2 regions of the Streptosporangium sp. H13245 genome follow, and region 1 is predicted to be linked to the other one. Evidence: riboswitches for the same ligand, from Rfam matches in the RefSeq annotation. Region 1 holds a riboswitch; the other holds the start of a gene.
The links. Region 1 has a riboswitch for glycine ahead of gcvT (glycine cleavage system aminomethyltransferase GcvT). Riboswitches for the same ligand answer to the same signal wherever they lie in the genome.

Region 1 (7,428 bases):
CTGTACGCACCGAACGTCAACTCCTACAAGCGGTACGTGCCGGGCAGCTTCGCCCCCACCGCGGTCAAGTGGGGCGTGGACAACAGGACGTGCGCGCTGCGCCTGGTCGGCCACGGCCCCTCGCTGCGGATCGAGAACCGGGTGCCCGGCGGCGACGTCAACCCCTACCTGGCGGTCTCGGCCCTGGTCGCGGCCGGGCTGCACGGCATCGAGAACGAGCTGCCGCTTGAGGACGCCTTCACGGGGAACGCCTACTCGTCGGGCGCGGAGACCGTGCCGAGTACGCTGCGGGGCGCGCTGGAGCTCTGGGAGGGCTCCGCGTTCGCGACGGCCGCCTTCGGCGAGGACGTCGTGGCGCACTACGCGAACAACGCCCGGGTCGAGCTGGCCGCCTTCGACGCGGCGGTGACCGACTGGGAGCTTTTCCGGGGATTCGAACGGATGTGAATGTGAAGATCATCAATCCGGCGACAGAAGAGGTGGTCGCCGAGATCGGGATGGCGGACGCCGCCGAGACCGACAGGGCGGTGGAGCGCGCCGGGCGCGCCTTCGCGACCTGGCGGAACGTCGGCCCGGGAGACCGGGCCCGGCTGCTGCGCCGTTTCGCCTCGCTGGTGCGCGAGCACGCCGAGGAGCTCGCCCTGCTGGAGGTCGCCAACTCCGGGCACACGATCGGCAACGCCCGCTGGGAGGCGGGCAACGTCGCCGACGTCCTCGACTTCTACGCCGGGGCGCCCGAGCGCAACCACGGCCTGCAGATCCCGGTGCCCGGCGGGCTGGACGTCACCTTCAGGGAGCCGCTGGGCGTCGTCGGCGTGATCGTGCCGTGGAACTTCCCGATGGTCATCATGACCTGGGGGCTGGCCCCGGCGCTGGCCGCGGGCAACACCGTGATCGTCAAGCCCGCCGAGTGGACGCCGCTCACCGCCCTGCGGGTGGCCGAGCTGGCCCTGGCCGCCGGTCTGCCCGAGGGGGTGTTCCAGGTCCTGCCCGGGGCCGGGGAGGTGGCGGGCGCCCGGCTGGTCGAGCACCCCGGCGTAGCGAAGATCGTGTTCACCGGCTCGACCGAGGTCGGCAAGGAGATCGCCGCCACGTGCGCCGGGCAGGTCAAGCGGCTCACCCTGGAGCTGGGCGGCAAGAGCGCCAACGTGGTCTTCGCCGACGCCGACCTGGAGAAGGCCGCGGCGACCGCGCCGTACGCGGTGTTCGACAACGCGGGCCAGGACTGCTGCGCGCGCTCCCGGATCCTGGTCGAGCGCTCGGTGCACGACGAGTTCCTGGCCAGGTTCGGGGAGGCGGTGCTGGACGTCAGGGTCGGCGACCCCCGCGACGAGGCCACCGAGATGGGCCCGCTGATCAGCGCCGAGCACCGGGAACGGGTGGCCTCCTTCGTCACCGAGCCGCCCCACCTGCGGGGCACCTGCCCGCCGGGGCCGGGGTTCTGGTTCCCGCCGACGGTCCTGACGCCCCGGTCCGCGGACGACCGGGCGTTCACCGAGGAGATCTTCGGGCCGGTGGTGTCGGTGGTGCCGTTCGACGACGAGGCGGACGCCGTGCGGATCGCCAACGACACCCCGTACGGCCTGAGCGGGTCCATCTGGACCCGCGACGTCGGCCGGGCGCTCCGGGTGGCCAGGGCGGTCGAGGCGGGCAACCTCAGCGTCAACTCGCATTCGAGCGTCCGCTACTGGACCCCGTTCGGCGGTTTCAAACAGTCGGGCCTTGGCCGCGAGCTGGGCCCCGACGCCCTGTCAGCGTTCACCGAGACCAAGAACGTCTTCATTTCCGAGGAGTAGTAGCGATGCTGCGTTTGCAGGACCGGGTCGCCGTCATCACCGGCGCCGGAAGCGGGATCGGCCTGGCCACCGCGCGCCGGTTCGCCGAGGAGGGCGCCCGCGTCGTGTGCGTGGACCTGGACGAGACGACCGGCGCCAAGGCCGCCGACGAGGTCGGCGGGCTGTTCGTGCGGGCCGACGTGACCAGCGAGGAGGACGTCGCCCGCGTGTTCCGGACCGCGTTCGACACCTACGGCAGCGTGGACATCGCGTTCAACAACGCGGGCATCTCGCCGCCGGACGACGACTCGATCCTGGAGACCGGCATCGACGCCTGGCGCCGGGTCCAGGAGGTCAACCTCACCTCCGTCTACCTGTGCTGCAAGCACGCCATCCCGTACATGCGGCGGCAGGGCAAGGGGTCGATCATCAACACCGCGTCGTTCGTGGCCGTGATGGGGTCGGCGACCAGCCAGATCTCCTACACCGCCTCCAAGGGTGGGGTGCTGGCCATGTCCCGCGAGCTGGGCGTGCAGTTCGCCCGCGAGGGCATCCGGGTGAACGCCCTGTGCCCGGGGCCGGTGAACACGCCGCTGCTGCGGGAGCTGTTCGCCAAGGACCCCGAGCGGGCGCAGCGCCGCCTGGTCCACATCCCGGTGGGCCGCTTCGCCGAGGCGTCCGAGATCGCCGCCGCGGTGGCGTTCCTCGCCTCGGACGACGCCAGCTTCATCACCGGCTCCGAGTTCCTGGTGGACGGCGGCATCTCCGGCGCGTACGTCACCCCGCTGTAGCCCTTTCCGCGCGCCCCCCTCCCCCGCGGGCGACCCCGGCGTGTCCCCCGGCCTCGCCGCGGGTCGCCCCGCCATGGCCGGTAGCGTGCGGAGAGGGGGCACGGACCCCCCTGACCAGCCCTGACGTCGAGAAGCAAGAACAAGACAGGAGATCATGTCCCGTCCCGTCATCGGCATCACCTGCTACGTCGAGCCCGCGCGGTTCACCGTCTGGGAGACGACCACCGCGCTCCTGCCGTACGACTACGTCGACCACGTGGCCCGCGCGGGCGGGCAGCCGGTGATCCTGCCTCCGGCGGGTGACCCCGCGGCGCTGGCGGGGCGCCTGGACGGGCTGATCCTGGCCGGTGGCGGGGACGTCGGCCCGGAGCGGTACGGGCAGGAGCCGCACGAGCGGACCGGCTACGTCCGGCCGTTCCGCGACGACGCCGAGCTGGGGCTGGTCAGGGCGGCGCTGGAGCGGGGCCTGCCCTTCCTGGGGATCTGCAGGGGCATGCAGGTCCTGAACGTCTCGCTGGGCGGCACCCTCCACCAGCACCTGCCCGACGTGGTCGGTCACCCCGGGCACGCCCCGGCCCCCGGCCACTACGGCAGGATGCCGGTGTGGCTCGCCCCCGGCAGCCGGACCTCGAAGATCTTCGGGACCGAGACCGTGGACGTGGCCCACTACCACCACCAGGCCATCGACCGGCCTGCCGAGGGCCTCACCGTGACCGCCCACGCCGAGGACGGCACGATCGAGGCCGTGGAGGTGGACGACCACCCGTTCGCCGTCGCCGTCCAGTGGCACCCCGAGACCGACGGCGAGTCCGCTCTGTTCGAGGCACTGGTCCGGCACGCCACCCCCTGACCGGGACCGCGAGGGGATTTCGCTCGGCCTGTACGAACGGACGGATCGGGGCCGCGAGGGGATCTCGCCCACCCGGTACGGGCAGATGGGTCAGGGCCACGGGAGGATCTCGCCCGCCCGGTGCGGACGGACGGATCGGGACCGCGAAGGGATCTCGCTCGCCCGGTACGAACGGACGGATCAGGGCCGCGAGGGGATTTCGCTCGGCCGGTGCGGGCGGTTAGGCTGGCCGGTGACACCGATGAATCCCGTGCGGGAGAGCGTCCTGACACCCAGGCCAGGACCCCTGAAGGAGCAAGCCCTCCCCGCGAACCTCTCAAGGCAAAGGACCGTGCGGGTAGGTGCCCTCTGGAAAGCAGGTCCCACGACCTCGCCGAAGGTGAAAGTCCGGTAAAACCCGGATGAAACTCTCAGGCACCCACGACAGAGGGGGAGGATGCTCTCATCTGTCCCTTGTCTGAGGTGCGCACATGTCCCGACCTACGCCGCTGCGCGGCGTGCACGAGTCCCTCGGCGCGACGCTGACCGACTTCGCGGGCTGGCTGATGCCGCTCCGCTACGGCAGCGAGTCGGCCGAGCACAACGCGGTCCGCCAGGCGGCCGGCCTGTTCGACCTCTCCCACATGGGGGAGATCTTCGTGACGGGGCCGCAGGCCGCCGAAGCCCTCGACTACGCGCTGGTCGGCCACCTCTCCGCGCTGGAGCCCGGCCGCGCCCGCTACACGATGATCGTCGACGCCGAGGGCGGCGTGCTGGACGACCTGATCGTCTACCGGCTCGCCCCCGCCGAGTTCATGGTCGTCGCCAACGCCTCCAACTACCCGAGGGTGGCCGCCGAGCTGACCGGCCGCGCCAAGGGCTTCGACGCCGCGGTGGACGACCGCTCCGAGCGGTACGCGCTGGTCGCGGTCCAGGGCCCGCGCTCCGCGGAGATCCTGGGCTCGCTCACCGACGCCGACCTCGACGGGCTCAAGTACTACGCCGGACTGCCCGCCGTCGTCGCGGGCCACGAGGCCCTCGTCGCCCGTACGGGATACACCGGCGAGGACGGTTTCGAGCTGTTCGTCGCGGCCGGGGACGCCGAGCCGGTCTGGGCCGCCCTCACCGAGGCGGGCGCCCCGCACGGCCTGATCCCCGCGGGCCTGTCCGCCCGCGACACCCTCCGGCTGGAGGCCGGGATGCCGCTGTACGGCAACGAGCTGTCGGCCGGGCTGACTCCGTTCGACGCCGGGCTGGGCCGTGTGGTGAGGTTTGACAAGCCGGGCGACTTCGTCGGCCGGGCCGCCCTCGAATCGCGCAGGGACGTCCCGCCGTCCCGCCGCCTGGTCGGCCTGATCGCGACCGGCCGCAGGGTGCCCCGGCACGGGTATCCGGTGGTGGTCGCCGGTGACGGCGCCGTCGTCGGCGAGGTCACCAGCGGGGCACCCTCCCAGTCACTGGGCAGGCCCATCGCGATGGCCTACGTGGACAACGGCCTGTCGTCAGGACTGGCCGTCGACATCAGGGGCAGCCACGAGCCGGTCGAGGTCGTCGCACTGCCCTTCTACAGGAGGAAAAAATGAGCAGCATTCCCGAGGAACTGCACTACACCAAGGAACACGAGTGGATCTCCGGCATCGATGACGGCCTGACCCTCACCGTGGGCATCACCGCCTACGCCGCCGAAGCGCTGGGCGACGTGGTCTTCGTGCAGGTCCCCGAGGTCGGCTCGACGGTCGCCTCCGGTGACGCCGTCGGCGAGGTCGAGTCGACCAAGTCGGTGAGCGACATCTTCGCCCCGGTCTCCGGCGAGATCGTCGAGGTCAACCAGGCCGTCGTGGACGACCCCTCGCTGGTCAACAGCGACTCCTACGGCGACGGCTGGCTGTTCCGCGTACGTCTTGAGGGCTCCGCCGACGACCTGCTGTCGCCGGAGGAGTACGCCGCGCTCACCTCGGGTGAGTCCTAAGCCTCTCCCCCCTCGCGTCACGGTCACGCGCGTCCCCGGGCGCGCGTGGCCGTCCACGCTGGAAGGATTCAGATGACGATCAGCGTCTTCGATCTCTTCAAGATCGGAATCGGCCCGTCCAGCTCGCACACCGGCGGCCCGATGGCCGCCGCCCACAAGTTCGCCCGCGGCCTCCACCAGGACGGGCTCCTGGAGAAGACCGCCCGGGTGAGCGCCATCCTGTACGGCTCGCTGGGCCTGACCGGCAAGGGCCACGGCAGCGACAAGGCCGTGCTGCTCGGCCTGTCCGGCGAGAAGCCCGAGCTGGTCGACGTCGACACGGTCGACGCGCGGCTCGCCGCCATGCGCGAGTCCGGCACCATCTCCCTGTACGGCTCCCACGAGATCCCCTTCGTCATCGGCGAGGACCTCGTCTTCGAACGCAAGATCTCACTCCCCGGCCACCCCAACGGCATGCGCTTCACCGCGCTGTCCGAGTCCGGCGAGACGATCCGCGAGAAGGTCTACTACTCGGTGGGCGGCGGCTTCGTCGTCGACGAGAACGCCACCGGCGCCGACCGGATCAAACCCGACGACACCGTCCTGCCGTACCCCTTCACCACGGCCGCGGAGCTGCTCGCCCAGTGCGCGGAGACCGGGCTGTCGATCTCCGGGCTGATGCTGGAGAACGAGCGGGCGTTCGGCCGCACCGAGGCCGAGATCCGCGCCCAGCTGCTCGTCCTGTGGCGGGTGATGAGCGAGTGCGTACGGCGCGGCATCGGCAAGGAGGGCGTACTGCCCGGCGGCCTGAAGGTCCGCCGCCGCGCCCACCAGCTCCACCGGCAGCTGCGCAGCGAGTCGCCGGAGAAGGACTCGCTGCAGACGATGGACTGGGTCTCGCTGTTCGCCCTCGCGGTCAACGAGGAGAACGCCGCCGGTGGCCGGATCGTCACCGCGCCCACCAACGGCGCCGCGGGCATCATCCCGGCCGTGCTCACCTACTACGACCGCTTCACGAAGGACTCCGACGACGAGGGCGTGATCCGCTTCCTGCTGACCGCGGGGGCGATCGGCGTGCTGTTCAAGGAGAACGCCTCCATCTCCGGCGCCGAGGTCGGCTGCCAGGGCGAGGTCGGCTCGGCCTGCTCGATGGCCGCCGCCGGGCTCACCGAGGTGATGGGCGGCACCCCCGAGCAGGTCGAGAACGCCGCCGAGATCGGCATCGAGCACAACCTGGGGCTGACCTGCGACCCGATCGGCGGCCTGGTGCAGATCCCGTGCATCGAGCGCAACGCGGTCGCCTCGATCAAGGCCATCGCCGCCGCCAGGATCGCGATGCGCGGCGACGGCCGCCACTTCGTCTCGCTGGACAAGGCCATCAAGACGATGCGCGACACCGGCCGCGACATGCTCGACAAGTACAAGGAGACCAGCCGGGGAGGGCTCGCGGTGAACGTCATCGAGTGCTGAACGGGCCCCGGGTCGTGGACCGGGTCTTCGGACCTGGGACGAACGTCATCGACGTGTTGAGCGGACCCTGAACCGCGATGGGTCTTCGGACCCGGAAGAGTGCCGAGCGGTCCCGGATCGCGACGGGTTTTCAGACCTGGGACGAACGCCATCGGTGCCGAACGGGTCTTCGGGCCCGGAACGAACGTCATCGAATGCCGAGCGGGTCCCGGGTCGTGACGGATCTTGAACGTCGCCGGGTGCGAGCGGTCCCGGATCGCGGCGGGTCTACAGGGCGGCTTCCGCTCCCCGGGACGAACGCCGGGAGCCGGACGAAGAGCCCGAGGGGCCCGAGGAGTCCCTGGAAAGCATGCGGGAGGCGGGACCGGAAGGCCCTTCGGGACATATAACCCGATCGCTATCAAATTTCGCATCACGTGCAGGCTCCTCCGCTCCCGCGCCTATGCTGGGTGGCCATGTGCGCGGGATTCGGGAGGTCGCGGTGGTAACGGGAACACACCCGGCAAGCCGTTCCCATCGCTCCCAGCGCCCCGCGAAACCCTCCCTCCCCCTGCGGACGCTCCGCTTCCTCGGGTCGCACTGGCTCTTCATCACCGCCCTGCTGGCGGGCGGCGG
Region 2 (7,428 bases), on a different contig from region 1:
TGTACGGCGGGGACGAGGTGCAGATCGGCAAGTTCCGCCTCGTCTTCCTCACCCGCGGCGCCGCTGGAGGATGATGAGCTCGCAGGCCGCTCGTGCGCACATGAGCATCGGGGAGGTGCTCGCTCTCCTGCAGGGCGAGTTCCCCGACGTCAGCATCTCCAAGATTCGTTTCCTGGAGGGCGAGGGGTTGATCGAGCCGGAGCGCAGTCCCTCCGGCTACCGCAAGTTCAGCTACGCCGACGTCGAGCGGCTGCGCTACATCCTCAGCGAGCAGCGTGACCGCTACCTGCCGCTGAGGGTGATCAAGGACCATCTGGCGGCGGCCGACCGCGAGGAGCGCCCGGCCGCCCGGCCGCGCGCCGTCCCCGACGACGCGCCCCCCGAGATCCGGCTCACCCGCGAGGAGCTGATCGCCGCCGCCGAGCTGGACGAGGAGACCCTCGCCGAGCTTGAGGACTACGGCCTGCTCGCCGCCGTGGCCCGCTACTACGACGCCGAGGCGCTGGCCGTGGCCCGCAGCGTCGGGGCCCTGGCCGCCTTCGGCCTGCGCGCCCGCCATCTGCGGGCGGTCAAGGCCGCCGCCGAGCGCGAGGCGGGCCTGGTGGAGCAGGCCGTCGCCCCGCTGCTGCGCCGCCGGGGGCCGGGCGCCATCGACCAGGCCGACGAGACGGCGAGGGAGATTTCCGGCCTGCTGCTGGAATTGCACGCCTCGCTGCTGCGTTCCGGCGTTCGTGGGGCCCTGGGCCGGTGAGAACCTGACCAGGCACTCGTACCCTCACGAGTGTTACGTTGAACAAACCGGTCGGAATCCAGCGAAGACGGAGCAGCCCGTGTTGCAGATGGAGGTCGTGGGCGTTCGAGTTGAGATGCCCTCCAACCAGCCGATCGTCTTGCTGAAAGAGACACATGGGGAGCGTTATCTACCTATCTGGATCGGCATGACGGAGGCCACGGCGATCGCCATGGCCCAGGCCGAGGAGCCACCGCCCCGGCCGCTCACCCATGACCTGTTCCGCGACGTGCTCGAAGGGCTCGGGGTCCGGCTGAGCACGGTCAACATCGTCGCCCTGCGCGACGGCATCTTCTTCGCCGATCTCGTGTTCTCCAACGGGGTGGAGGTGAGCGCGCGTCCCTCGGACTCGATCGCCTTGGCACTTCGTACCGGCGCACGTATCTTCGCGAGTGAGGACGTGGTCCGGGAGGCGGGGGTGATCATCCCCGACGACCAGGAGGACGAGGTGGAGAAGTTCAGGGAGTTCCTTGACACGATCACGCCCGAGGACTTCGGCCGCGCGGGGTAGGAATTTCGGTGCATTTACGCTTCACGACGCGCCGGGTGGGGTCGTTGACTGGACTTGGCCCCAGTCCTACGGTGCAAGTGAAACCCGCGGTCGTGCGTAAACCCCCAGATCAGGCCGTGGGATGAGAGAAAGCCGGAGGTCCGCGTGGCGGTCAGCAGCGGCGAGGGTAGAAACGCCGATCAGGATGACCCGGAACGGCGCCAGTCGGCACGTCAGCGCGCGGGTGAAGAGGGTCTGCTGTTCGACGGGCAACCGGTGAAAGTGCCCGCCGACATCGGCTACCGGGGCCCGACGGCCTGTTCGGCGGCCGGCATCACCTACCGGCAACTCGACTACTGGGCGCGCACCGGCCTGGTCGAGCCCACCGTGCGCGCCGCCCACGGCTCCGGCACCCAGCGGCTGTACGGTTTTCGCGACATCCTGGTCCTCAAGGTCGTCAAGCGGCTCCTCGACACCGGCGTCTCCCTCCAGCAGATCCGCATCGCCGTGCAGCACCTGCGCGACAGGGGGGTCAACGACCTGGCCGGGATCACCCTGATGAGCGACGGGGTGAGCGTCTACGAGTGCACCTCGCCCGACGAGGTCATCGACCTCCTCCAGGGCGGTCAGGGAGTCTTCGGCATAGCACTGGGACGGGTGTGGCAGGAGGTGGAGGGCTCCCTCGCGGATCTGCCCGGCGAACGTGCGGAGTCGGGCGAGGGCCCTTTAGGCGATCATCAGGCCGATGAGCTGGCCCGCCGTCGCAGAGCACGACGAACCGGGTAAACTCGGACCTGCCACTGACCCTGTGCGGGAGAGACCCCGACCAAGATCGGGGCGCCGAAGGAGCAACCTCCCCGGAATCTCTCAGGCACCCGGTACCGCACGGACGAGGCAACTCTGGAAAGCAGGCGCGCTCGCCAGGCGCGACTCACCGACGGTGCAAGCCTCCCGGAAAATGGGGCAGGTGAAGCTCTCAGGTCACGACCCGCGAACGACGGTCGTGATGACAGAGGGGGAGACCAGGCATACGCCCGCGCCCAGCGCCGGTCTCCACCCCGTCCCGGGAGGCTTCACCAATGACCGACCTGTCATCGCTCAGCGAGCTCAGCTCCCCGCCGTTCGCGACCCGCCACATAGGGCCGGACGACGCCGCCCAGACCCGCATGCTGGAGGCGGTCGGATTCGCCTCCGTCGCCGACCTGGTCGCGGTGGCCGTGCCCGAGGCGATCCGCTCCTCGGCCAGGCTGAGCCTGCCCCCGGCGGCCGGGGAGTCCGAGGCCCTCGCGGAGCTGCGGGTCCTCGCCGGGCGCAACACCGTGCTCACCTCGATGATCGGCCTGGGCTACCACGACACGATCACCCCGGGCGTCATCCGCCGCAACCTCCTGGAGAACCCGGGCTGGTACACCGCGTACACGCCCTACCAGCCGGAGATCTCCCAGGGCCGCCTGGAGGCCCTGATCAACTTCCAGACCGTCGTCTCCGACCTGACCGCGCTCGACGTCGCCGGGGCCTCCCTGCTGGACGAGGCCACCGCCGCCGCCGAGGCGATGACCCTGGCCCGCCGCGCGGGCCGCGGCCCCTCGAAGGTGTTCGTGGTCGACGCCGACGCGCTGCCGCAGACCAAGGCGGTGCTGCGCACCCGCGCCGAGCCGCTCGGCATCGAGCTGGTCGAGAGCGACTTCACCGCCGAGCTTCCCGAGTGCTTCGGGGTGCTCGTGCAGTACCCCGGCGCCAGCGGCAGGGTCCGCGACTTCCGCGCCGTCGCCGACGCCGCCCACGCGCGCGGCGCCCAGGTGGTCGCCGCGGCCGACCTGCTGGCCCTCACCCTCCTGGCCGCGCCCGGCGAGCTCGGTGCCGACATCGCGGTCGGCTCCTCGCAGCGCTTCGGCGTCCCCCTCGGGTTCGGCGGCCCCCACGCGGCCTACATGGCGGTCCGCGACGGCCTCCAGCGCCAGCTGCCGGGCCGCCTGGTGGGCGTCTCCCAGGACGCCGACAAGCGTCCCGCGTACCGGCTCGCGCTGCAGACCCGCGAGCAGCACATCCGCCGCGAGAAGGCCACCAGCAACATCTGCACCGCGCAGGTGCTGCTCGCCGTGATCGCCGGCATGTACGCCGTCTACCACGGCCCCGAGGGGCTGCGCAGGATCGGCAGGCGCACCCACCGGCACGCCGTCGTGCTCGCCGAGGCCCTGCGCCAGGGGGGTGTCGAGGTCGTGCACGACACCTTCTTCGACACCGTGCTCGCCAGGGTGCCCGGCCGCGCCGAGGGGGTCGTCGCCGCGGCCCGCGACAACGGGGTCAACCTGCGCCTGGTCGACGCCGACCACGTGGGCGTCACCTGCGACGAGAGGACCGAGCCCCTCCACCTGGAGCAGGTCCTGGCCGCCTTCGAGATCAGCGGCACCGTGCTGGCCGACCTGGACGCCGCCGCGCACGACGCGCTGCCCGCCACGCTGGCGCGGACCGGCGACTACCTGACCCACCCGGTCTTCCACAGCCACCGCTCAGAGACGGCCATGCTGCGCTACCTGCGCAGGCTCCAGGACAAGGACATCGCGCTCGACCGGTCGATGATCCCGCTGGGCTCCTGCACCATGAAGCTCAACGCGACCACCGAGATGGAGCCGATCACCTGGCCGGAGTTCGCCGGGCTGCACCCCTACGCGCCCGAGGACCAGGCCGCGGGCTACCTCGAGCTGATCGGGGAGCTGGAGCACTGGCTGGCCGAGGTCACCGGCTACGACGCCGTGTCGCTCCAGCCGAACGCGGGTTCCCAGGGCGAGTTCGCCGGGCTCCTGGCGATCCGCGCCTACCACACCGCGCGCGGCGAGTCGGGCCGCGACGTCTGCCTGATCCCCTCGTCCGCGCACGGCACCAACGCCGCGAGCGCCGTCATGGCGGGCATGCGCGTGGCCGTGGTCGCCTGCGACGACGAGGGCAACGTCGACCTCGACGACCTCGTCGCGAAGATCGGCAAGCACCGCGAGCAGCTTGCCGCGATCATGGTGACCTACCCGTCCACGCACGGCGTGTACGAGGAGACGATCGTCCGGATCTGCGAGCTGGTGCACGAGGCCGGTGGCCAGGTCTACGTCGACGGCGCCAACCTCAACGCGCTGGTCGGCCTGGCCAGGCCGGGGGAGTTCGGGGCGGACGTCTCCCACCTCAACCTGCACAAGACCTTCTGCATCCCGCACGGCGGCGGCGGCCCCGGCGTCGGCCCGGTCGCGGTCCGCGCGCACCTGGCCGGATACCTGCCCGGCCACCCGCTGCGCGAGGGCGGCCCGGTGGGCCCGGTCTCGGCCGCCCCGTACGGCTCGGCGGGCATCCTGCCCATCTCCTGGGCCTACATCCGGATGATGGGCGCCGACGGCCTGAAGGCGGCCACCGAGCAGGCCATCCTGTCGGCCAACTACCTGGCCCGCAGGCTCAGCCCCCACTACCCGGTCCTCTACACCGGCCGCGGCGGCCTCGTCGCCCACGAGTGCATCGTCGATTTGCGCCAGATCACCAAGGAGACCGGGGTGACGGTCGACGACGTGGCCAAGCGCCTCATCGACTACGGCTTCCACGCCCCGACCATGTCCTTCCCGGTGGCCGGCACGCTGATGATCGAGCCGACCGAGAGCGAGGACCTGGCCGAGCTCGACCGGTTCTGCGAGGCGATGATCGCGATCCGCGAGGAGATCGCGAAGGTCGCCTCCGGCGCGTACGACAGGACCGACAACCCGCTGCGCAACGCCCCGCACACGGCCGACAGCCTCGTCGCCGACGAGTGGGGCCACCCCTACGGCCGCACCGAGGCGGCCTACCCGCTGCCGTCGGTGCGCGAGGGCAAGTACTGGTCGCCGGTCCGCCGCATCGACCAGGCCTACGGTGACCGCAACCTGGTCTGCTCCTGCCCTCCCCTTGAGGCGTACGAGGACTGACCTCCGCGAGGGCGGAAACCCCGCGCCGAGCGCGATATTCGCCGGGAATGCGACAGGACGGAGGGCGCCCCGAGTCGTTAGGCTCGGGGCGTCTCCGTATCCGGAAGGATCCCGCATGCCTGAGGTGGACACCCGTCCCTTGGACACCGCGCGAAGACTGGCCGAGTCCGGCGATCTCGACGGCGCCGCCACGATCTTCGCCGAGCTGGTCGCCGATCCCGCCGAGCCCGACCGGGCCCAGGCGGCGGTGGGTCTCGCGGTGGTGCTGGAGCAGGGCGGGGACGTTCCGGGCTCCCGCTCGGCCGCGCGCACCGCGCTGGCGACCGGGCACCCGGAGTTCGCCGCCCAGGCCGCCTGCCTGCTCGCGGCGAGCTTCGAGCGGGAGGGCCTGGCCGACCAGGCCCGCGCCGCCTGGCAGGCCGCGCTGGGCGTCGGCCATCTCGCCTACGTCCCGCTGGCGCACATGGCCCTCGCCAGGCTCGCCACGGGCGAGGAGGAGGCCGAGCGGTCGCTGCGTGACGCGCTGGCCACCGCCGACCCGGAGATCGCTCCCCGTGCCGCTCAGCGGCTGGCGGAGGCGTTCCTTGAGGAGGGGGAGCCGGGGGAGGCCGCCCAGGTGCTCCTGGAGGCGCTCTCGGTGCCCGACGCGGCCGAGGTGCCGAGACTGCGGGTGATGCTCGGCATCGCCCATCTGGAGCTGGCCTGCGCCGAGTTCTCCGGCGCGATCGAGGAGGGCGGCGACGTCGAGACCGGCGCGCTGGCGATCGAGCTCCTGGCCCGCACGCTGCCGCTCAGGGGGCGCGACGAGGACGCCGAGCGCGTGTGGCGCTACGGTCTGGAAAGCGCCGACGAGGATCTCGCCGGTGAGGTCCGCCTGCGCCTCGACCGGGACCTCTGAGGCCGGGACTCCTGGCCGGGACCTCTGAGGGGCCGGGGCCTCTGAGGGGCCGGGGCCTCCGAGGGGTCCCGCGGGGGTCAGTCGCGCTCCCGCCAGCGGCTCAGGGCGTGGGCGAAGTTGATCGCGACGATCCCGCCCCAGGCCAGCAGCAGCCCGGCGGTGCCGGCGTTCTGCACGGCGATGGCGGTCAGCGGGATCCCGATGCCCATCGAGCCGAGGGCGATCGGGATCGAGGAGTTGCCGCCTTTGCGTGGCCTGGCCCTCGGCGCCCCGGCGGCGTGCATCTCGGCGCGCACCCGGTGGGCGATGGTCGCGTCGAGGCGCGACACGAACGACTCGATGAGCGCGGTCTCGTACTCCGGGCCGAGGTCGCGGCGGGCCTCGACGGTGGCGCGCATGTCCTGGCGGATATCTTGATAGTCCTGCACGCTTCGATTGTTTCCTCCGCCCCTGCCGCCAGGCATCAGTCATTAGGACGAGATCCGTGTCCACCTCCGAGCCAACCTCCGCCGCACGGCCCTCCGCCCCGGGGACCACACCGGCGTCCCGGCCCGCGCCCCTGGAGATCGCGACCCCGCACGGCCCGGCCCTGGTGGAGATCGACGAGGTGGCCGCCCCGCGCTTCCTGCTGGTGCTCACCCACGGCTCGGCGGGGGGAGTGGACGCCCCCGACCTGCTGGCCGTACGGGACGCCGTGACGGCGATCGGCGGGACGGTCGCGCGGGTGCTCCAGCCGTTCCGGGTACGCGGCGCCCGCGCGCCGGGATCGGCGGTCAGGCAGGACGAGGCGTGGGAGACGCTGGTGGCCGGGCTGCGCGGGCGCTATCCGGGGCTGCCGCTGGCGCAGGGCGGGCGGAGCAACGGGGCCAGGGTCGCATGCCGTACGGCCGGGAGGGTCGGGGCCCGCGCGGTCGTCGCGCTGGCCTTCCCGCTGCACCCGCCGAGGAAACCGGAGCGGTCACGGGCCGGGGAGCTGCGCGCGGCGGGGGTGGACGTGCTGGTGGTGAACGGAGACCGTGACCCGTTCGGCGTGCCCGAGGCGGCGGACGCCGCGCGCCTGGTGGTGCTGCCGGGAGAGGGTCACGACCTCGGGAGGAATCCCGCCGGGGTGGGCGAGGTGGTCGCCGAGTGGCTCGACGCGAGGATGCGGCCGGACTCGGCGGACCCGCTCAGCGTGACCGGCCAGAGGTGACGGGTTTCAGGCGACGCCGGCCAGTGGCCGGTGCGGCTCGATGACGGCACCGTCCGGGAGGAGCTCGCCGGTGTCGTCGAACAGCACCACACCGTTGCAGAGCAGGCTCCAGCCCTGCTCGGG

Region 2: another riboswitch for glycine. It lies ahead of gcvP (aminomethyl-transferring glycine dehydrogenase); the one in region 1 lies ahead of gcvT (glycine cleavage system aminomethyltransferase GcvT).

Annotation. Positions count from the first base shown of each region.
Region 1 is NZ_JBSZKT010000005.1:84,992-92,419, reverse strand. It holds gene ACW9TB_RS12035 (glutamine synthetase family protein) at 1-447, shown strand, start outside; gene ACW9TB_RS12030 (aldehyde dehydrogenase family protein) at 450-1,796, shown strand; gene ACW9TB_RS12025 (3-oxoacyl-ACP reductase) at 1,802-2,566, shown strand; gene ACW9TB_RS12020 (gamma-glutamyl-gamma-aminobutyrate hydrolase family protein) at 2,721-3,416, shown strand; glycine riboswitch at 3,660-3,758, shown strand; glycine riboswitch at 3,759-3,853, shown strand; gene gcvT (glycine cleavage system aminomethyltransferase GcvT) at 3,887-4,978, shown strand; gene gcvH (glycine cleavage system protein GcvH) at 4,975-5,364, shown strand; gene ACW9TB_RS12005 (L-serine ammonia-lyase) at 5,437-6,813, shown strand; gene ACW9TB_RS12000 (hypothetical protein) at 7,295-7,428, shown strand, end outside.
Region 2 is NZ_JBSZKT010000030.1:60,461-67,888, reverse strand. It holds gene ACW9TB_RS30165 (FHA domain-containing protein) at 1-74, shown strand, start outside; gene ftsR (transcriptional regulator FtsR) at 101-751, shown strand; gene ACW9TB_RS30155 (bifunctional nuclease family protein) at 831-1,301, shown strand; gene ACW9TB_RS30150 (MerR family transcriptional regulator) at 1,446-2,066, shown strand; glycine riboswitch at 2,082-2,174, shown strand; gene gcvP (aminomethyl-transferring glycine dehydrogenase) at 2,360-5,215, shown strand; gene ACW9TB_RS30140 (hypothetical protein) at 5,331-6,113, shown strand; gene ACW9TB_RS30135 (hypothetical protein) at 6,191-6,541, opposite strand; gene ACW9TB_RS30130 (alpha/beta hydrolase family protein) at 6,673-7,305, shown strand; gene ACW9TB_RS30125 (DUF5999 family protein) at 7,312-7,428, opposite strand, start outside.